2 regions of the Halomonas sp. SS10-MC5 genome follow, and region 1 is predicted to be linked to the other one. Evidence: riboswitches for the same ligand, from Rfam matches in the RefSeq annotation. Region 1 holds a riboswitch; the other holds the start of a gene.
The links. A riboswitch is a leader RNA that binds a small molecule or an ion and turns the genes downstream of it on or off. The one in region 1 is predicted to bind thiamine pyrophosphate.

Region 1 (11,306 bases):
CTGACGCTCTCCACCCACACCGGCAGCCATGCCGACGCGCCGAGCCACTACGCGGCCGACGGCCAGCCGATCGATGAGGTGGACCTGACCCGCTACATCGGCCCCTGCGTGGTGCTGGACATGCGTCATGCCAGGCCGAGGGTCGAGCCCGAGCACCTGCTGCCGGTGCTGCCGAAAAGCGTCGAACGGGTGCTGCTACGCACCTGGGCGCGTTTCCCTCACGAGGAATGGCGCAGCGACTTCACCACTCTCGCGCCGGAGAGCATCGACCTGCTGGCCGAGCGTGGTGCCAGGCTGATCGGGGTGGATGCGCCTTCGCTCGACCCCGAGGTGGACAGTGCCCTGCTGGCGCACCATCGGGTGCGGCACCACGGCATGGCGATCCTCGAAGGGCTGGTGCTGGACGCGGTACCGCCGGGCCATTACGAGCTGGTCGCCCTGCCGCTGAAACTGGCCGGGGCCGATGCCGCGCCGGTGCGCGCCATTCTGCGCGAGCTGGAAGGCTAGCGGCGTGAGCTGGTTGATCGCCGCTTCCCGATCCTTGTTTCCCCTTGCCGGAGCCGATCATGCCCCTGACTCTCGCTGATGTCCGTGAGCTGGACCGCCAGGACCCGCTGGCGACTTTCAAGTCACGCTTCGCGCTGCCGGAGGGGGCGATCTATCTCGACGGCAACTCCCTGGGTGCCCAGCCCGTGGCTGCTGCCGGGGCCGTCGAAGCGCTGATGGCGCAGTGGCGCGACTCGTTGATCCAGGGCTGGAACCAGGGCTGGTTCGACGCTCCCGAGCGGCTCGGCGACCGGCTGGCGCCGCTGCTCGGCGCCGCGCCGGGCGAGGTGCTGGTGAGCGACACCATCACCCACAACCTCTACAAGCTGCTGGGCTATATCACCGAGGGACAGGGACGGGCGCGGCCGGTGATTCTCAGTGAAGGGGGCAACTTTCCCACCGACGGCTACATCGCCCAGGGCTTCTGTCGCTTCGGCGGCTTCGAGCACCGGGTCGTGCCGGAAGGGGCAGCGCTGGAGGCGTACCTCGACGAGCGGGTGGCGGCGGTGGTGCTCAGCCACGTGCACTATCGCACCGGGCGCCTGCGCGACATGGCGGCGATCACCCGTCAGGTCCATGCCAGCGGCGCCGAGGTCGTCTGGGACCTGGCCCACTCGGCCGGCGCGCTGCCGGTGAACCTCGCCGCCTGCGGCGTGCGCTACGCGGTGGGCTGTACCTACAAGTACCTCAATGGCGGCCCCGGCGCGCCGGCCTTTCTCTACGTGCGGCGTGACTGTCAGAACCGGGGCTGGCAGCCCCTGTCGGGCTGGCTGGGGCACGCGGCGCCGTTCGCCTTCGAAGCCGACTACGCGCCGGCGCCAGGCATCTCGCAATTCCGCACCGGTACCCATTCGCCCCTCGCCTTCGCGGCGCTGGAAGCATCGCTGACCCTGTGGCAGGAGGTGGATCTCGCTGCGCTACGCCACAAGAGCCAACGCTTGATTGAGCTGTTTCGCGAGTCGCTGAGTGGCTGCCTGGACGAGCATGGCATCAGTGACATCACGCCGCCGGAGGCTCAGCGCGGCAGCCAGGTAGGATTGGTGGTGTCGAACCATGGCTCTTCCAACGCCCCGAACCCTGGCTATGCCATCGTCCAGGCGCTGATAGAGCGCGGCGTGATCGGCGACTACCGCGAGCCGGGGCTGATGCGCTTCGGTTTCGCGCCGCTCTACCTGAGCCATGAGGACGTCTGGCAGGCGGCGCGGCATCTGCGTGAGGTGCTGAGCGCAGGCGAGTATCTGGCCCCGCGCTTTCAGCAGCGCGGGGCGGTGACGTGAGCGCGGCTGGGCGTTGCGGCTGGATAGTGGAGTTCAGGCGCTGGGCAGCACCAGCTCCCGCGCCTCGCCCATCAGCAGCGCCCGATTGGCCTCCAGCGCCTCGCGCAGGAAGTCCCACAGTAGCCGCACCCGCGCCAGGCGGCGCTGCTCCTGGCGTGAGGTGATCCAGAACTGGCGCACGATCTCCACGTCATCGTTCAGCACGCTCTCGAGCCGGTCTCCGGTCTCGGCCATGAAGCACGGCAGCACGGCGAGCCCTGCCCCCTGCAAGGCGGCGGCGTGCTGGGTGGTGACGCTGGTGCTGCGAATCGAGAAGTGCGGCCCCGGCTGGCCCACTACTGCCGGGTCGAGCAACGGGTCGAGGTAGCTGAGCTGCTCGCTGAAGATCAGGTCGTCGACGTAGCCGATCAGCCGATGCTGGCCCAGCTCGTCGAGCCGCGTGGGGCGGCCGTGACGGCGGAAGTAGCTCTCGCTGCCGTAGAGCCTCAGACGGTAGTCGCACAGCCGCGAGATGACCAGCCCCTGGCTTGCCGGGCGCTCCACGGTGATCGCCAGGTCGGCCTCGTGACGGCTCAGGTTGACCACCCGCGGCAGGGCGAGCAGGTCCAGGGTGATCCCTGGGTGGCGCTCGCAGAAGGCGGCGAGCAGCGGGGCGATCACCCAGGTACCGAAGCCTTCGGTCACGCCCAGGCGAATCTGGCCGCTGAGCTGGCGGTTCTTGTCGGCCAGGCTCTCGCCCGCCTCGAAGGCGTGGCGCGCCATCTCCTCGGCGTGGGCGAGCAGCTGCTGGCCGGCTTCGGTCAGGTGGTAGCCATGGGTGCTACGCTCGAAGAGCTGGGTATTGAGTTTCTGCTCGAAGCGACGGGTACGGCGCGACAGCGTGGAGTGGTCCAGGCCCAGGCGCCGAGCGGCGTCGGTGAGCCGCTGGCTGCGTGCCACTTCGAGGAAAATCTGGATGTCCTGCCAGTCGAGCACGGGGCCACCTGCGCTGCAGTGTGTCGGGTTGTGCATTGTTGCACAAATCTTGTGAAGAAGTGCCCGTTGTCATGCCGCAGGACGGCTCTATAGACTCGAATTCATCGCACTTCGTGTTTTTATACACAGAAAGTCTAAGGCGGCGCTGAATGGTTCCATCTTCAGCGCTCCCGGAACCAGCCGGTTTACAACGACAAACCAGGAGCATCGCCATGTCCGTACGCGAGATATCCATGTACATCGACGGCCAGGCCGTCCCGTCCCAGAGCCAGGAGTGGCGCGACGTGATCAACCCCGCCACCCAGGAAGTGGTGGCGCGTGTGCCGTTCTGCACCGCCGAGGAGGTCGATCGCGCCGTGGCCAGCGCCAAGGCCGCGTTCAAGGAGTGGCGCAAGACCCCGCTGGCCAAGCGCATGCGCATCATGCTCAAGTTCCAGGCGCTGATTCGCGAACATACCGAGGAGCTTGCCGCGCTGATCACCGAGGAACACGGCAAGACACTGCCCGACGCTGCCGGCGAGGTAGGCCGCGGCCTGGAGGTGGTGGAGCACGCCTGTTCGATCACCTCGCTGCAGCTCGGCGAGCTGGCCGAGAACGCGGCCAACGAGGTCGACGTCTACACCCTCAATCAGCCGCTGGGCGTGGGCGCCGGCATCACCGCCTTCAACTTCCCGATCATGCTGCCCTGCTTCATGTTCCCGCTGGCCATCGCCGCCGGCAACACCTTCGTGCTCAAGCCCTCCGAGCAGGACCCCAGTTCCACCATGCGCCTGGTCGAGCTGGCCCACGAGGCGGGCGTGCCGGCTGGGGTGCTCAACGTGGTGCACGGCGGCCCCGACGTGGCCAACCAGATCTGCGACCACCCCGACATCAAGGCGCTCTCCTTCATCGGCTCCACCCACGTGGGCACCCACATCTACCGCCGCGCCTCCGAGGCAGGCAAGCGGGTGCAGTCGATGATGGGGGCCAAGAACCACTGCGTGGTGATGCCCGACGCCAACCGCAGCCAGGCCATCAACAACCTGCTGGGCTCCGCCTTCGGAGCTGCCGGCCAGCGCTGCATGGCCAACTCGGTGGTGGTGCTGGTGGGCGAGGCCAAGGCCTGGCTCGACGATATCGTCGAGGGGGCGCGCAACATGAAGGTGGGGCCGGGCACCCAGCGCGACGCCGACCTCGGCCCGCTGGTCTCCAAGGCTGCCCGCGATCGCGTGGTGCGCCTGATCGACGCCGGCGAGAAAGAGGGCGCCAGGCTGCTGGTCGACGGCCGCGGCTGTCAGGTGGAGGGCTACCCGGACGGCAACTTCGTCGGTGCCACCGTGTTCGCCGACGTCAAGCCGGAGATGACCATCTACCGCGAGGAGATCTTCGGCCCGGTGCTGTGCGTGGTCAGCGTCGATACCCTGGATGAGGCGATCGAGTTCATCAATGCCAACCCCAACGGCAACGGCACCTCGATCTTCACCAACTCCGGCTGGGTGGCGCGCCGCTTCGAGACCGACATCGATGTCGGCCAAGTCGGTATCAACGTGCCGATCCCGGTGCCGGTGGCCTACTTCAGCTTCACCGGCTCGCGCGGCTCCAAGCTCGGTGACCTGGGCCCCAACGGCAAACAGGCGATCCAGTTCTGGACCCAGACCAAGACCGTCACCGCGCGCTGGTTCGAACCCGAGAACGTCTCCAGCGGCATCAACAGCACCATCTCGCTGAGCTGATCCGGCTCAGGCACGCAGGCGCCCCGCCGTTCCGATGGGGCGCTTGCGTTTACAGGGGCTAAGTTTTTTGCAGCAAGGCATCGGTAGGCGTGGTATCTGGACCAGATACTGGAGCTATCGTGACTGGGTAACCTGCTGAATCCCTTCCCTCCCTGTAACCGTGGTCGGGTTAGCCCGCTGGCTGCTGGCGCTGCTGTGTCTTGTCACCGGGTCGTGATCCACTCCATCGTGGAGGTGGGACAAGGCGCCTAGCGCGAGGGATGCGCGGAGGTCGCATGGACAACACCTTTACGTTGACGTTAACTGTCATAATCACAAGGATAACGAAGGCTCAACCATGACCGCACCGATCAGCCGTTTTTCCGTTCCCGAGTCGATCGACGGCCTGCCTGCAGACATCCGCGAGACCATTCTCGCCGTGCAGGAGAAGGCCGGCTTCGTGCCCAATGTGTTCCTGATGCTGGCGCATCGCCCCGACGAGTTCCGCGCCTTCTTCGCCTACCACGACGCACTGATGGAACGGGAATCCGAGACCCTGACCAAGGCGGAGAAGGAGATGATCGTGGTCGCCACCAGCGCTCGCAACCGCTGCCTCTACTGCGTGGTCGCCCACGGTGCGCTGGTGCGCATCTACAGCAAGGATCCGCTGCTGGCTGACCAGGTGGCGATCAACCACCGCACCGCGCCGATCAGCGAACGCCACCGGGTGATGCTCGACTTCGCGCTGCACTGCGGCCTGGAGGTGGGTGAACTCACCGACGAGTGGCAGGCGCGCCTCACCGAGGTCGGCTTCACCCACGACGACATCTGGGACATCGGCGCCATCACCGCCTTCTTCGGCCTCTCCAACCGCCTGGTCACCCTCACCGGCACGCCACCCAACCCAGAGTTCTACCTGATGGGCAGGGTGCCGCGGGAGAAGTAGCGGCCTCGCAAGGCGGGGTGTGGCGTTTCAGAGGCGGCACGCTTCCAACAGCATCCGCACCGGCTCGAGCTGGCTGACGTGCAGCGCCAGCACGCTGTCGCCGGAAGCGTCGTCTGCCGGGCGGATCACGGCGAATTCGCCCTCTTCGAGATGGAATTCGTGGATCTCGCGGGGGCCTTCCGCGGTGCGGCACTGGATCGAGCGGTAGCTGTCGTCCTCGCCGTAGGTGAGGCGGTGATAGACCTTGAAGAAGGTGTAGAGCGTGAGCCCTTGGTCGAAGGCGGGCCAGCGCGCCGGGATGGTGCGCGTCTCTTCGTCGAGGGCCTGTCCCTTGGCCTCGGCGGCGGCGATGGCGTCGGCCAGCGGTGCGGCTAGCAGCGAAGCGTCGTCGCGAGGCAGCGGGGCAGCGCCGTCGATGGCCCGCTGGTGGTCGCTGCTGATCCGCGCCAGGTCGTCGAGCGAGGCGATGCGGTAGTCGGCGTGGGCCAGGTCGGCGGGCTCGAAGCCGCCGTTCTCCCAGCCATGAATGACCCGCAGCGTCAGTCGGCCATTGACCAGCGGCTCGCCGACCAGTGCCTGCAGGGCGACCCGCAGGTGCAGCTGGCGCTCGACGGCCAGGTTGTCGAAGGCGGAGTAGGGGTCGGCAAAGAGGTGGTGAAGGTGCCCGGGGGCGTGTTCCTTGGCTTCGCTAAACATGGCGGTTCCCTGCGAGGGAGGAGTGTTCTGGTTTTTTCATTGTTATATCATTTCCAGAGGCTCGAGGTCATATCGGCTCGTGTAGGGCCGGCTTGAGTCTCGTGATGACCCATACCTTCACTGTCGCCAGGGGAGTCTCGCTACGGCGAGGCTGAGAGAGCGCCAGTCGCTGACCCTGGAACCTGATCCGGTTCATACCGGCGGAGGAAGTGCGACATGTTCTACCTGACGTCAGCCGTGCTCGGCGCGGCGCTGCTGTGCTTTGCCTTCCTGGGCCTGCGTGCCCGCCGGGCCGACGGCCCTCTCGACGACTACGTCACCGCCCGCAACTCTCAGTCCGCCGCTACCTTGGGGCTGTCGTTCCTGGCCTCGGGCATGGGCGCGTGGATCCTCTTCGCGCCGCCGGAGATCGGCGCCTTCGTCGGCCCGGTGGCGCTGGCGGGTTATGCCATCGGTTCGGCGCTGCCGTTCATCGTGCTGGGGCTCTACGGCCCGGCGATCCGGCGCCAGCTGCCTGAGGGGCGCAGCATCGGCGAGTTCGCCGAAGCCTGCTACGGCACCGGCGTGCGGCGCTGGGTGGCGCTGGTCTCGGTGCTCTACATGGCCTGCTTCCTGGCCGCCGAGCTGACCGCTATCGGTGCGATTACGGCGCTGCTGTCGGAAGTACCGCCGGCACTGGTGGTGATCGGCGTGGCCGCGACCACGCTGCTCTACACTGCCATCGGCGGCCTGCGGGCGAGCCTGGCCACCGATCGCTGGCAAGCGTGGCTGCTGATCGCCCTGCTGCTCATCGTGGGCGGCGTCGCCCTCGTGCGTCTGCCCGAGATGCCCGTCGGGGCAGCGCTGCCGTCGATTCCCGTCGACGGCGCGCTGGGCGTGGCGCTGACCCTGGTCATCGCGGTCACCGCCGCCAATCTCTTCCACCAGGGATACTGGCAGCGGGTCTGGGCCGCCCGCGACGAGCGTGCGCTGCATCGCGGCGCCTGGCTGGGCGGCGCGACTACCGTGGCGGTGGTCGCGCTGGTGGGCGGGCTCGGCATGCTCGCGGCGATGAGTGGCCTGACGCTCGGTGAGCCGCCGATGCCGTTCTTCGCGCTGCTCGGCGAGGCGCCGGGCTGGCTGGCGCTGCCGGCGCTGGTCTTGGCGGTCACGCTGGTCGCTTCCAGCGTTGATACCCTGCAGAACGGCATTGCCTCGCTGGTGGTGGCGGGGTCCGGCAGGCGTGGGCTCTCCATCGGGGCGGCGCGGCTGGTCAGCGTGGCGCTGATGGTGCCGGTGGTGATCGTGGCGCTGCAGGGGCTCTCGGTGCTGCGCCTGTTCCTGATTGCCGACCTGCTGTGCGCCGCCATCGTGGTGCCGGTGCTGCTCGGTCTGTGGCGGCGCATGACCCCGCTGGCCGCGATGGCGGGAGGCATGGCGGGCCTGCTCGGCGCCATCCTGCCGGGCTGGGTCGCCCAGGGCAGCCTGGCGGCCGGCGTGCTGGCGGCGAGCTTTCCGGGCAGCATTCCCACGCTGCCGCCGTTCCTCGGTGCGCTGGCGGCCTCGACCCTGGTCAGCCTGGCCGTGGCGAGCGCGGCGCCCCACGAACGCGCCCGCCCGCTGTGAGCCGGTCGCAGGAGCGCTCCCCGGCGGTTGCGTCGCGGGGCGTGAAGGTCGCGAGGCAAAGGTCTAGCTTGATATCGATGCCGTGACTTGCGAATCTGTTGTTGATTATTTTAAGCACAAGCGAAAAGTATATTCGACGTCAACAACGACAATCGCGAGGACGACATGACCCAGGAAAACGGAAAAGCGGCGGGGCAGCTGGCTCGAGTGCTGGCTCGCAAGGATGTGCTGGCGCTGGCCTTCGGCGCCATGATCGGCTGGGGGTGGATCGTGCTGACCGGCAGTTGGATCCAGTCGGCCGGAAGCCTGGGCGCGATCACGGCCTTTCTGGTCGGCGGGCTGATCATCGTGCTGGTGGGCCTCACCTACGCCGAGCTCGCCTCCGCCATGCCCCAGGTGGGCGGCGAGCATGTCTACAGCTACCGGGCGCTGGGGCACTTCGCCTCCTTCCTGTGCACCTGGGCGATCACCCTGGGCTACGTCAGCGTGGTGGCCTTCGAGGCCGTGGCGTTGCCCACCGTCGTCGAGCACTTGTTCCCCGACTACGCCGTGGGGCACCTGTGGACTATCGCCGGCTGGGAGGTGAAGGCGACCTGGGTGGCCGTCGGGGTGGCCGGCTCGGTGCTGATGATGTGGGTGAACTACGTGGGCATCCGCACCGCGGCACTGCTGCAGAAGCTGGTGACCCTGCTGATCCTGGTGGTGGGCATCCTGTTCATCACCGGCGCGCTGTTCCAGGGCAGCACAACGGCCATGGAGCCGCTGTTCTCCGTCGAGCATGGGGTCCTGGGGGGCATCATGCTGGTGATCATCATGGTGCCTTTCATGTTCGTGGGTTTCGACGTCATCCCCCAGGCGGCCGAGGAGATCAACCTGCCGTTTCGCGAGATTGGCCGCGTATTGATGATCTCGGTGATCATGGCGGTGTTCTGGTATTCGTTCATCATCCTCGGCACCTCCTTGATGCTGAACCCCGACCAGCTGGCTACCAGTTCCCTGGCCGTGCCGGATGCCATGCAGGCCGTCTTCCAGGCGCCATGGGCGGGCAAATTGATGATCCTGGCCGGTATCGCGGGCATCGTCACCAGTTGGAACGCCTTCTACGTGGGTGGCTCGCGGGCGATCTATGCGCTGGCGCACTCCGGCATGCTGCCGGCCTGGCTGGCCAAGCTGCATCCCAAGCACCGCACCCCCACCAACGCCATCCTGGTGATGGGCGTGCTCTCGTCGATCGCGCCGTTCTTCGGCCGTCCGGCCCTGGTCTGGCTGGTCGTGGCCGGCGGGCTCGGCATCGTCATCGCCTACCTGTTCGTGGCGGTGTCGTTCGTGGTGCTGCGGCGTCGCGAGCCGGAGATGCCGCGCCCGTTCCGGGTGCGCCACGGCAAGCTGGTGGGCAGCCTCTCGATCCTGCTCTCCCTGGGGCTCATCGCCCTCTATCTGCCCGGCAGTCCCTCCGCGCTGGCACCGGTCGAATGGCTGATGTTCGCCGGCTGGATGGGCGGCGGCCTGGCGCTCTACGCCTGGTCGAGGAAGCGCTACGGCATCGCCTACAGCGACCGCATGATGACCCGCGAGCTGGCCGGAGCGGATCCCTATCCGGGACGCTGAGGCATTGCCGCCGTCTTGCGAGGCCACGTCGCGTGGCCTCGGTGAATGGCGGGATATTTGCCAGCTCGGCCTCGGGCGGCCACCCTCAGTAGATCACCCGATCGATCGAAACGGAGACCGCCCATGAGCGACACCTCGGACCCGCGCCGCCGCCACTCCGCCCCGGTGGTGGATGGCGTCGGCAAGTCGGCCAGCCGCGCCATGCTGCGCGCGGTGGGCTTTTCCGATGAGGACTTCACCAAGCCCCAGGTGGGCATCGCCTCCACCTGGAGCATGGTCACGCCGTGCAACAGCCACATCCACGAGCTCGCCGAGCGGGCCCGCGACGGCGCCGACTCGGCCGGCGGCAAGGGCGTGATCTTCAATACCATCACCATCTCCGACGGCATCGCCAACGGCACCGAGGGCATGAAGTACTCACTGGTCTCGCGCGAGGTGATCGCCGACTCCATCGAGACGGTGGCCGGCTGCGAGGGCTTCGATGGCCTGGTGGCCATCGGCGGCTGCGACAAGAACATGCCGGGCTGCCTGATGGGGCTGGCGCGGCTGAACCGGCCCAGCGTGTTCGTCTATGGCGGCACCATCCGGCCCGGCGCCAACCATACCGACATCGTCTCGGTGTTCGAGGCCATGGGCGCCCACAGCCGCGGCGACCTGGACCTGATCGAGCTGAAGCAGATCGAGGAGACGGCGATTCCCGGCCCGGGCTCCTGCGGTGGCATGTATACCGCCAACACCATGGCCTCGGCCATCGAGGCGCTGGGCATGAGCCTGCCGGGGAGCTCGGCCCAGGAGGCGGTGTCGCCGGCCAAGCGCGCCGACTGCGAGGCGGCCGGTGCCGCCGTGCTCGAACTGCTCGAACGCGACATCAAGCCCAGCGACATCATGACCCGCGAGGCCTTCGAGAACGCCATTACCATGGTGATTGCCCTAGGCGGCTCCACCAACGCAGTGCTGCACCTGATCGCCATGGCCAGCACGGTGGGCGTGCCGCTCTCGCTTGCCGACTTCACCGAGATCGGCCGGCGTGTGCCGGTGCTTGCCGACCTGCGCCCGAGCGGGCGCTACATGATGAGCGAGCTGGTGGCGATCGGCGGCATCCAGCCGCTGATGAAGACCCTGCTCGACGCCGGCCTGCTGCACGGCGATTGCCTCACGGTCACCGGCAGGACGCTGGCCGAAAACCTGGCCGGGGTCGGGCCGTATCCCGAGGGCCAGCCGATCATCGCGCCGCTGGAGGCCCCCATCAAGCGCGAGAGCCACCTGCGCATCCTGCATGGCAACCTGGCCCCGGACGGGGCCGTGGCCAAGATCACCGGCAAGGAGGGCACGCGCTTTTCCGGCACCGCGCGGGTATTCGGCTCGGAGGAGGAGGCCCAGGCGCGCATCAACGACGGCACGGTCATGGCCGGCGACGTGGTGGTGATCCGCTACGAGGGCCCGCGGGGCGGCCCGGGCATGCGCGAGATGCTCACGCCCACCTCGGCGATCATGGGGCGGGGCCTGGGCGACTCCGTGGCGCTGATCACCGATGGCCGCTTCTCCGGCGGCAGCCACGGTTTCGTGGTGGGGCATGTCTCGCCGGAGGCCTTCGACGGCGGGCCGCTGGCGCTGGTGGAGGACGGCGACACCATTACCATCGACGCCGAGGTGGACACCATCGAGCTTGGCGTCGACGAGGAGGAGCTCGCCCGCCGCCGTGCGGCCTGGCGCCAGCCGCCACCACGCTATACCCGCGGCGTGCTGGCCAGGTACGCACGCACGGTCAGCTCCGCCAGCAGCGGAGCGGTGACCGACCTGCCACCCGACGAGTGAGCCGTGCCTGGGTGCGTTTGGCTTTCCCCCGGGGCTTGGCTAGCTTGATGAGGCACACGTCAACCAGCAAGGAGGCAACATGCCCAAGAGCGGACCCAAGCAGGCGCGCGTCGAACCGATTCGCGATGCCGAGGATATCAACCTGCC
Region 2 (11,306 bases), 2.1 Mb from region 1:
GCCTCCCAGTACATCGGGTTCAGCGTGACCCCGCCATAGATCCAGCAGGTCGTATCGCGGGTAAAGACGGTATTTGGTAGAGGCGGTAGGAGGAAGCTCGAGTGCCCCAGGTAATCACGAAACATCTTCAATACTTCCGCCCCTTCCGTCTCGGGAAGATCGGCACCCGAAATGCCGCCGATGAGATAGGTCGCCAGCTGCCTTGCTTCCATGTCGTCCAGCCAAGCGCGAACTTCGTCTGCGAGCCCGACCCCGACGAGATCGGGAGTAATCTTGCGATCCAGCACCCATTTCCTTGCATCAGCGCTTTTCAAAATGTCGGTCAGCAGGTTGTGCATCTCCAGCACTTCCACCCCACGCTCACGCATCTTGGTCACGAAATCGAAGTGGTCACGCTTGGCCTGGCTGACCCACAGCACGTCGTCGAACAATAGCTCGTGGCAATTGCCCGGCGTCAGGCGCTGGTGGGCGAGCCCCGGCGAACAGACCAACACCTTGTGCAATTTGCCGACTTCGGAATGTACGCCTAGCTGAATCGGCATGGGGACGTCTCCTTTCGCATGTCTCGCCAACGGTTCCGTTAGCGGCTAACCGCCTCGTTACGCCTCGAACTGGCAGGCGGCCGTGCACGCCTGATTCGATACCTTGCAGTGCCTCACCCCAGCATTGCCGCCAGACTCAGACAGCCGAGGATGACCAGAGTAAGAATCACCAGCAGCGGCCACATGAAGCGCAGCCAGCGTTCATAGGGCACACGCCCTATCGCCAACGCCCCCATGACCACGGCAAAGGTCGGATTGATCAGGTTGACCAGGCCATTCGCAGATTGGTAGGCCGTCACGACCAGGTCTCGCCCTACTCCCGCAAAGTCGGCCATAGGTGCCAGCACGGGCATGCTCATTACGGCCAACCCCGAGGAAGAGGGAACGAAGAACGACATCATGATTTGCAGCCAGTACATGACGTTGATGAAGGCAACGTTGGAAAGGCCGCTCACCCGCTCCTCGGACCAATGCAGGATGGTATCGGTGATGAGGCCGGCATCCATGATGACCACGATACCCCGCGCCAGACCGATGATCAGTGCCACGCCCAGCAGCTCTTTGGCTCCGCCGACGAAAGACTCCACGAAACGCGCCTCTCCCAGGCGAGCCGTCACGCCGATGACCAGACTGGACGCCAGGAACAGCGCCGTCATCTCTCCCATCCACCAGCCGGCCATCAGCACTCCCCACACCATGATCAGGAAAGTGGCGGCAAATAGGGCGAGCACCAGCATGCGAGTACGCGTGAAAGGAAGTTCTTCCGCGCTCCGCTGGCTCAGGAAATATTCTCGATCCGCTTCGCGCTGGTCGCCGACGATGGAAACCTCGGGGTTTCGTTTGACCTTGGCCGCGTAGCGCATCACATAGAGGACGGTGGCGACGAAGCACAGCACCAGGATCATCAACCTGAGGGTCAGACCGTCGGTGAAGGGTATGCCGGCAGCATCGGAGGCGATGACCGTGGCAAAGGCGTTGACCGTCGAGCCCAGCACCCCGACCCCCGCCCCCAACAGAATGATCGCCACTGCCGTCACCGAGTCGTATCCCGCGGCAATGATGATGGGGATCAACAGCATGTAGAAGGCCAGCGTCTCCTCGGCCATTCCATACGTCGTGCCGCCCAGAGCGAAGAGCCCCATCAGCAGCGGAATCATCCACTTTTCGTGGCCTGCCATACGCTTCATGGCACGCCCGATACCGGCATCGATGGCACCGGTGGCCGTGACTACGCCGATGAAGCCCCCAATGATCAGAACGAACAGGGCAACGTCGATCGCGTTGGCCTCGTAGCTGCCGGGGTCGTACAGGCCCGCTACGGGCGCCATCAGCACGTCCCAGGCATTCTGCGGGTTGGCCTCGACCTGCTGATAGCTACCCACCAGGGTGACCTCGCGCCCCAGCGACTCGTCGTATACCCTCTCGTACTGACCTGCCGGCACGATCCAGGTCAGTACCGCCGCCAGGATCGTCAAGCCGAACAGAATGGTAAAGGCCGTCGGAAAACAAAACCGCTTCTCGCTCTTACTGGCTACCACCTCCGCGTTACCCATGTTCCCTCCCCTGGCATCGCCATGCTGTGCGGGACATGTCCGCCAAGCGCAGCAAGACTGCGGACACGCTTGCCTGCCCTATGACTCTAGGTCAGTCGCGGCAAGGGAAAATTGATGGGCATCAAGAACCTCAGCGAACCGAACGCTGCTGGAGCAGCGCCACGTCCGCAGCGGGAAACTCGACGCTCATGCCGAGCCGCTGCGCCAGCCACTCGAAGCTCGCCTCGCTGAAAAAACACACATGGGTGGGGTCGAGGATGTAGTGCCAGCGGGCGAAGGCCGCCTCGTCGGTCATGCGCTTGGTCATCAGCCCCAGCCAGCCCCCTTCGGGCAGCATGGCCGCAAGACGCTCGAGCTCACGGCCCGGCTCGAACAGGTGCTCCACCACCTCGGTGGCGGTAACGAAATCGTAGCGGCGCTCAAGCACGGCGGGGTCCGGCGCGTAGAACGGATCGTAGATCGCCATGGGGTGGCCCGCCTCCTCGAACATCAGCGACAACGTCGGGCCGGGGCCGGCACCGAAGTCGAGGCCACGGGCACCCGGCGTCAGACGACTGCGCAGGGGCACGAACAACCGTGCCAGGAAGCGCCGGTAGCCGGGATCGTCGGGGTGATTCTCGTGCTGGTCGTAGACCGCTTTTTCCTGCTCGGGCGACAGGTGCTGCTCCGGTGGTACGAATGCCAGCCGGCAGTTCCCGCAACGGTAGTAGTCGCGCCTCGCGTCGCGGTGAAAAAGTCGCGAATCGGGGGATGCGCATAGCGGGCAGGTCGGCATCGTCGTATCCTTTTGGGCCTGGCGAACCATAGCTTACAGAAACCGCATCACAACGAGGAGGCCGGCAATGCTGTCAGGTCTGGACCACCTGGTCATCACCGTGACCGACATTTCCCGCGCCGTGGACTTCTACTCCCGTGTGCTCGGGCTCGAGGTGCGCTATCGCGATCGCGAGCGAGTCGACCTGATGCTCGGCGACATCGCCCTGCGCCTGCATTGGACGGCCACCGACATCGAGCCGCGCGCCGCCACCCCCACGCCGGGCAGCCTCGACCTGTGCCTGCGCAGCCTGCTGCCGCTGGACGAGGTCCAGCGCCACCTGGCGGCGCTGGATGTCGAAGTCGAGCTCGGCCCGGTCACCCGCCAAGGCGCCAACGGCCCTATCGAGTCGCTCTATCTGCGCGACCCCGACGGCAACTTGCTGGAGATCAGCCGCCCGCTCAAGGAGGCGCTCGAATAGACGCCTCCCTGGCAATGTCGCCCACGGCCGGTATCATTGACGCAAACCATGAACGACTGGATGCCTCATGAACGAAAGTCCCGAGAGCCGCAGCGTCATCGATTCGGGCGGCGCGCCCGACACCACCCTGCCCATCGTCGTCTATGCGCTGTTCCTGGCAGGCATCGTCACCGGTGGCCTGACCATGCTGGTCGGCGTGGTGATCGCCTACGTCTATCGCGGTGAGGGACCCCATTGGTTCGATGAGCACTATCGCTACCAGATCCGCACCTTCTGGCTCGCGCTGCTCTACTTCGCCATTTCTGCGCTGCTGATGCTGGTATTGATCGGCTTCGTGACCTGGCTGGTGGTGGTCGTCTGGCTGGTGATTCGCTGCGTCAAGGGCATCAAGCGCCTGCAGGAGCAGCGTGCCCCCGACAATGTGGATGCCTGGCTGATCTGAGCCATGAGCGAGCCGCAGCCACCCACCGCCACCGTGCAGGGCCGTGCCATCGCCATGCTGTGGCATATCCTGGCCCGCTACCGTCCCGCCATGCTCTGGCGGCTGGCCCGCATCGCCGGCCCGCTGGTGCATCGCTTCAGCCGCCGCGAACGCGAGGTCACCGAAACCAACCTCGCCGAGGTCTACCCCGACCAGGGCGCGACCGAACGTCGCCGGCTCGCCCGGCAGAGCCTGACCCACTCCACCGCCACCATGCTCGAACTGGGCTTCGCCTGGATGGGCGAGCCGCAGCGGGTCGAAGGGTCGATTCTCGAGATTCACGGCCGCGAACTGCTCGACGAAGCCCGCGCCGAGGGGCGCGGCGTCATCGTCCTGGCCCCGCACTTCGGCAACTGGGAGGTGCTCAACTTCTGGCTCTCGAGTCACTTTCCGTTCACCGCCATGTACGAGCCGCCCAAGATCGCCGAACTCGACCCGGTGATACGCCAGGGCAGAGAGCGCATGGGCGCGAGCCTGGTACCGACCAACCCGCGTGGCGTCGCGGCCCTGCTCAAGGCGCTCAAGCGCAGCGAGGCCGTCGGCATCCTGCCGGACCAGGAGCCCGACTGGGGCAGCGGCGTGTTCGCCCCCTTCTACCATCGCCTGGCCTACACCGCGACTCTGCTGCCCAAGCTGGTCGCGCGCACCGACGCCCGGGTGGTCACCGGCGTGGCCCGGCGTCTTCCCGGCCGCGGCTTCGCGATCCACTTCCTCGCCGCCGACGAGCGCGTCTACTCGACCGACGAGACGCAATCGGCCACCGGTGTCAACGCCTGCGTGGAGGACGCCATCGCCCTGGATCCGGCCCAGTACCAGTGGGAGTACAAGCGCTACCGCAAGGTCATCGAGGAGCAGCAGGGCGTACCGAATCACAAGACGTACCGCCTCTACTGAACGGCCCTACCGCCGTTCGCAGCGAGGAGATTGCATGCCTCAGGGACGAGGGAGCCGCGCATGACCCGAACCACGCCACTCGGGGCGCTGGCAGGGTTTGTCACGTTCGCGGCGACACTGTATGTGCTCTATCTGGCTGTCGCCAACGCCCTGCTCGCCAGCGACTGGGCCCGCCGCCAGTTCGACCGTGAGCCACGGATCGCGCTCGAGTGGAAGCGCGCCTGGACGCTCTTTCCCGGCCACCTCACGATCACCGAGCCCCGCCTGTCCGGCACTGGCGGCGGGCGCCGCTACGCGCTCGTGGCCGAGCGCGCCAGCCTGGTGCTTTCACCTGCCTCGCTGCTGAATCGCCAGCTGCGCCTTCATCGCCTCGACGCCGAGGGCGTTCGCCAGGTTCGCCTGGGTGCGTACCGCCTGCGGGGCAGCGGCCACCTGCACCTGAGCGGCGTCGTCTGGCGTGACGGTGAGCTGGCCGCGAAAGCCATGGCAGGGCAGTGGGAACGAGCCACCATCTTTCAGGACGATACGCCACTGGTGGAGAGCGTGGCGCTTGACGCCGACCTCGAACTCGCCCCGCTGGCGTTGAAGGACCATGCCGGTAGCCAGGCGGCGCGCTTCATCTCCGGCTCCCTCGACCTGGCCGGCCGAAGCGACGCCTACGACCTCTTCAACCCCTACCTCGCCGACCTGGGCTGGCTACAGATCGGCGGCCACGGTGTTCTCGAAGTCGAACTGACCGTCGTGAACGGCGAGGTGCAGCCGGGCAGCCGCCTGCGCCTGGACTCCCCTCGCCTTTCCGTCCAGCTCGACGAGCGGCGCTGGCTCGAGGGTGGCACTCGTTACCGGGTCGACGGCAGTGGCACAGTGGAAGTCGACGTCGAAGAGCACGCCCGTCTCGCCCTTGCCCTCGGCGCCATCACCATGCGCGATGCCACGCCCGGCGCCGCTTCTCGGCCTGCCCTGCTGAACGGCGAGGGTTTCCGGCTAACGCTCGAGACTGCCGGGCTGCACCTGCATGCGCCGCCGGACGAGCTCCAGCATGCCGAACTACGCTGGCACGACGCTGAAGCGCCGGACATCGCCGCCTTCGATCACTATCTCCCGCCACCGGTACCGCTCGAGCTGAAGGGCGGCTCGGCAAGGCTGCAGGGCGGGCTCGCCTACGACGCCGAACGCCTCTCCGGCAGCTTCGATCTGAGCGGCGACCGCATCGCCCTGCGTCTCGGCGAGCAGCCGCTGAGAGGACGGCTCGACCTGCACCTGCCCATCGCCGAACTCGACGTGACCCGTGGCGTGGTGGATGTCTCGGGTACCCGCCTCGACCTGGAGGCCGCCGCCCCGGGCGAGGTGCAGCCGCTCACCACGACGCTGGCGCTGCCCACCGCTCGCGTTCGCGCGCCACAGGCATGGAGAGCGCTGAACGGCGGTAGCCTGCTCAAGGGCGATCCGTCCTGGTCGGCGGAACTGGCCCTGCACGGTCGCCTTGCCAATCTCGGCGTGCTCGACCCTATCCTGACCGAACTGTTCGACGGGCTCGACCTCGGGCTGGAGGGAGGCGGCCGGCTTTCTGGCACGCTGCACGTGCGCCACGGGCAGCCGCAGGAAGGGAGTCGACTGGAGGTACGTTCCGAAGCGCTCGGCGCTCGCTTCCTCGGCCACCACGCTCGCGGCGAGGGGCAGCTTCTCATCGCTGTGCAAGCCGGCGAGCCCCATCCCGAGGCGAGCGCCGACCTCGCCGTCAACGATGTGGACCTCACCCGCTTGAGCGATGTTCGTCGGCTCTTCCAGGCCGATCACCTGGCGCTGACTGCCACGCTTCCGATCACGCAGAGGATCGCTCACTCCCCCACGGCGCGAGTGACTTGGCACGACGCCCGCATCCCCGATGCGAGCGTACTCAACGCCTATCTACCGGAGGGCGTGCCGCTGCAGCTGGACGGCGGCCAGGCCAGCAGCGACGGATCTCTCACACTAGAGGAGGCACGTGGGCGGGGGCGCATCAGCCTGGCGGGCGATGCCATTCATGGTCGTCTGCGGGGAACATCGTTCCGAGGTGCACTGGACGCCACCCTGGCATTGCGCGATCTCGACCCGGCCCGCCAGTTGCTGGACTTCTCCGGCAGCCGGGTGGAAATGATCGCCTCGGCGAACGACGGCGAGACACTGCGCACCCTGCTGGTGGCCCGCCAGGCACGCCTGCGAGGCGGCCTCGACTGGCCCGGGCGCGAAGCACACCGCAGGCCGCTGGCCGGCACGCTGCGGCTGGACGGCCTGCTCGACCGACTCGGTTTCCTCAATGCTCTCCTGCCCGAGGAGCAAGGCCTGTCGGTGCAGGGCAGCGGCAGGTTGCGCGCCGATCTCCATTTTGCCGAGGGGATGCCCTCATCCGGTAGCCGGCTCGAGGCCCACTCCGACCGACTCGCCGCCCGTTTCCTGCACTACGAGGCCTTCGGCGACGGCTCGCTCGAGTTGGAGGTCACCGATCCCGGCGCCACGCTGCATCTTAGCCTGCCCCGCTTCGGCCTGCGCCGCCAGGAGACCGAGGGTGCGCTGATCGAAGGGCGCCTGCTGGAGCTTCGCAGCCGGGCGCGCCACTTCGGGCTGCCCGAGGGCCTTCGCCAACTGAGCACGCACATCGACATGCCCCACGTGGTGGCGCCAGACCTCGCGGCCTTCAACGCCTACCTGCCGGAGGGTGGTGGCATCAGCCTGATCGAAGGCCAAGCACGCCTCGCCGCCCAACTGCACCTGGATGGCATGAGCGCCGCCGGCCACCTGGAACTGCGGGCGCCCCAGGCCCGCCTCGTGCTACATGACCAGATTCTCGAAGGCGAACTGCACCTGGCAACCCGCCTCGCCGATGGCGACCTGGAGACTCTCACCTTCGATATCTCCGGCTCTCGACTGGGCCTCGAGAACGTGCACCTGACCGATGACGGCGGCAACCTCACCCGTGGCTGGTGGGCCCGGCTCGACGTGCCCGAAGGCAACATGCGCTGGGAAACACCGTTGGCCCTCGACGCCCGGCTCGACCTGGCCATGCGCGACAGCGGCTTGCTGGTCCGCCTGCTCGTCGATGCCGCCCGGGAGCGGCGCTGGCTGCGCGAACGCCTGACGCTGGGCGAGGTGCACGGCGAGGCGCGAGTGATGCTGAACGACGATACCGTCCGGGTGGAGAACCTCGCCGTGCAGGCCGGCGAGCGTCTGGAGCTGCTGGCCAACCTCGCCCTGCGCGACTCGCATCTGGCTGGCCGCGCCTTTGCCCGCTATGGGCCGCTGCGGCTGGGCATCGAACTGGATGGCGAACGCCGCCGCTGGCAGCTGCGCAACGCCCGGTCGTGGTATGCCGGCGGCCAACCCGCCAGCGAGCTGACGCTGCCCGATAGCGAGACCTGGTTCGAACGCCTGGAGGTGCCGACCGAATGAGCCAAGGGGTACGTATGGCTGGAAAGCGGCCAACGACCTGCTAGACTGGCCACAACGCTTGACGGGGTGCCGGTGGAACCGGCTGAGATCGCCATACGATATTCTGAATCAGAGTGTCGTCACGGCGGGGCCCGTTGAACCTGATCCGGCTCGTACCGGCGTAGGAATCAAGCGGTGACCAGGGCGCCAGTATTCCCTTCCCAGCCCTGTCCCACTCTTCTCCCCTTCGCCCGCACTCCGGATCCTTTCACACCGGAGGCCAGATGGGCTATCGCTTTACCGACCTGACCGACGCCTGCCACGACGACTGGCGCGCCTACATCGAGCACGGCTTCGTGCGCCGGCTGGGCAGCGGCACCCTCGACGAAGGCGCCTTTCGCCACTACCTGCAGCAGGACTACCTGTTCCTGATCCACTTCGCCCGCGCCTACGCCCTGGCCGCCTACAAGAGCCGCACCCTGAGTGATCTGCGCCAGGCCCATGAGGGGCTCAAGGCGATTCTCGACGTGGAGCTCGAGCTCCACGTGGGCTACTGCCGCGAGTGGGGCATCACCGAGGCGGAGCTGGCCGCGCTGCCCGAGGCCAGGGCCACCCTGGCCTATACCCGCTACGTACTCGATACCGGCAACCGTGGCGACCTGCTCGACCTCCACGTGGCGCTGGCCCCCTGCCTGGTGGGCTACGGCGAGATCGCCAACTGGCTGAACGCCCAGCCGGATACCGTGCGCGGCGACGCCAATCCCTATGACGCCTGGATCGCCATGTACGCAAGCGACGACTTCCAGGTCGCCATGCGTGCCGAGCTCGAGTGGCTCGACGCCCGCCTGGCCGACGTCACCCCGGCGCGCTTCGCCGAGCTGGCCGAGGTGTTCCGCGATGCCACCCGGCTCGAGATCGATTTCTGGCAGATGGGGCTCGACCACAGCCTCTGACGCCCCCTGACCGACAACAACCATCAAGGATCCTAACCCATGAGCAAGACCGCCCACTTCCTCGCCGAGACCGCCAAGGTCGACGAAGCCGCCATCCAGCCGCTGCCCGGCTCGCGCAAGGCCTACGTCGAAGGCTCGCGACCCGACATCCGCGTGCCCTTCCGCGAGATCAGCCTGTCGCCGACCAAGACCTCCGGTGCAGACGAGGAGAACCCACCGCTGCTGGTCTACGATACCTCCGGCCCCTACACCGACCCGGCGGCCAGCAATGATCTGCGCCGCGGCCTGCCCGAGCTGCGCCGCGCCTGGATCGAGGAGCGCGGCGACACCGAGTTCCTCGACGGCCCCACCTCCGAGTACGGCAAGCGCCGCGCCAGCGACCCCATGCTCGCCCCGCTGCGCTTCGACCTGACCCGCACGCCCAGGCGCGCCAAAGCGGGGAAGAACGTCACCCAGCTGCACTACGCCCGCCAGGGCATCGTCACGCCGGAGATGGAGTTCATCGCCATTCGCGAGAACCAGCGTCGGCAGGCGTTGGGTACGGCAGAAGTGGAGCGCATCCTCGGCCATCAGCATGCCGGCCAGGGTTTCGGCGCCAGGCTACCCGAAGAGATCACGCCGGAGTTTGTGCGCGCCGAGGTAGCCGCCGGCCGGGCGATCATCCCCTGCAACATCAACCACCCCGAGTCCGAGCCGATGATCATCGGCCGCAACTTTCTGGTGAAGATCAACGGCAACCTGGGCAACTCGGCGGTGACCTCCTCCATCGAGGAGGAAGTCGACAAGATGACCTGGGGCATCCGCTGGGGGGCGGACACCATCATGGACCTCTCCACCGGCCAGAACATCCACGAGACCCGCGAGTGGATCATCCGCAACTCGCCGGTGCCGATCGGCACGGTGCCGATCTACCAGGCGCTGGAGAAGGTCAACGGCGTGGCCGAGAATCTTACCTGGGAGGTGTTCCGCGACACCCTGATCGAGCAGGCCGAGCAGGGCGTGGACTACTTCACCATCCACGCCGGGGTGCTGCTGCGCTACGTGCCGCTGACCGCCAAGCGCGTCACCGGCATCGTCTCCCGTGGCGGCTCGATCATGGCCAAGTGGTGCCTGTTCCACCACCAGGAGAGCTTCCTCTACACCCACTTCGAGGAGATCTGCGAGATCTGCAAGCAGTACGATGTCGCCTTCTCGCTGGGCGACGGCCTGCGCCCGGGCTCGGTGGCCGACGCCAACGACGAGGCGCAGATGGCCGAGCTCAAGACCCTGGGCGAACTGACCCGCATCGCCTGGAAGCACGACGTGCAGGTGATGATCGAGGGCCCCGGCCACGTGCCCATGCACCTGGTCAAGGAGAACATGGACAAGCAGCTGGAGTACTGCGACGAGGCGCCCTTCTACACCCTCGGCCCGCTGGTCACCGACATCGCCCCGGGCTACGACCACATCACCTCCGGCATCGGCGCGGCGATGATCGGCTGGTACGGCTGCGCCATGCTCTGCTACGTGACGCCCAAGGAGCACCTCGGGCTGCCCAACAAGGACGACGTCAAGACCGGCATCATCACCTACAAGATCGCCGCCCATGCGGCGGATCTGGCCAAGGGCCACCCGGCCGCCCAGCGCCGCGACAACGCCCTGTCCAAGGCGCGCTTCGAGTTCCGCTGGGAAGACCAGTTCAACCTCGGCCTCGACCCGGACACCGCCCGCGAATACCACGACGAGACCCTGCCCAAGGACTCCGCCAAGGTCGCCCACTTCTGCTCCATGTGCGGACCCAAGTTCTGCTCCATGAAGATCACCCAGGAGGTGCGCGACTACGCCGCCGAGCACGGCCTCGACGGCGACGCGGACGCGGTGATGAAGGGCATGGAGGAACAGGCGGAGAAGTTCCGCCGGCAAGGTGCGGAACTCTACAAGGAGGTGTGAGCACCGCGACCTTGTCGCAAGACGATCACGCCGGCCAAGCGCCGGCGTGTTTTTTTGTCGCCACAGGCGACAGCATGGAGCGCTCGGATGTAGCCTGTAGAAATATGCAAGGAGAAGTGCGGAGGGAGCGAGCCCATGTCACACCTGCACGTCGCGCTGGTGACCGAGCGCCCCGAGGTAAGCCTCATTCCCATTCTGCAGTTGCGCCCACAGCGGATCGTGCTGATACCCTGCCAATCCCCCCCCCAGGCGACCGAGCGGCTGGCGATCCTGCTGCGTCACGAGCTGCCCCCCGGCACCGCGATCGAGACACA

Region 2: another riboswitch for thiamine pyrophosphate. It lies ahead of tenA (thiaminase II); the one in region 1 lies ahead of I4484_RS16905 (sodium:solute symporter).

Annotation. Positions count from the first base shown of each region.
Region 1 covers NZ_CP065435.1:3,641,264-3,652,569, reverse strand. Annotated here, with positions in the region: gene kynB (arylformamidase) at 1-507, shown strand, start outside; gene kynU (kynureninase) at 567-1,823, shown strand; gene I4484_RS16925 (LysR family transcriptional regulator) at 1,857-2,798, opposite strand; gene I4484_RS16920 (CoA-acylating methylmalonate-semialdehyde dehydrogenase) at 3,011-4,510, shown strand; gene I4484_RS16915 (peroxidase-related enzyme) at 4,848-5,435, shown strand; gene I4484_RS16910 (hypothetical protein) at 5,463-6,131, opposite strand; TPP riboswitch at 6,250-6,358, shown strand; gene I4484_RS16905 (sodium:solute symporter) at 6,348-7,736, shown strand; gene I4484_RS16900 (APC family permease) at 7,902-9,344, shown strand; gene ilvD (dihydroxy-acid dehydratase) at 9,468-11,159, shown strand; gene I4484_RS16890 (hypothetical protein) at 11,239-11,306, shown strand, end outside.
Region 2 covers NZ_CP065435.1:1,336,894-1,348,199, reverse strand. Annotated here, with positions in the region: gene arcA (arginine deiminase) at 1-542, opposite strand, end outside; gene I4484_RS06335 (YfcC family protein) at 656-2,095, opposite strand; gene I4484_RS06330 (class I SAM-dependent methyltransferase) at 2,226-2,870, opposite strand; gene I4484_RS06325 (VOC family protein) at 2,938-3,330, shown strand; gene I4484_RS06320 (hypothetical protein) at 3,398-3,772, shown strand; gene I4484_RS06315 (lysophospholipid acyltransferase family protein) at 3,776-4,705, shown strand; gene I4484_RS06310 (hypothetical protein) at 4,766-8,131, shown strand; TPP riboswitch at 8,184-8,315, shown strand; gene tenA (thiaminase II) at 8,395-9,063, shown strand; gene thiC (phosphomethylpyrimidine synthase ThiC) at 9,103-10,992, shown strand; gene I4484_RS06295 (DUF1887 family CARF protein) at 11,128-11,306, shown strand, end outside.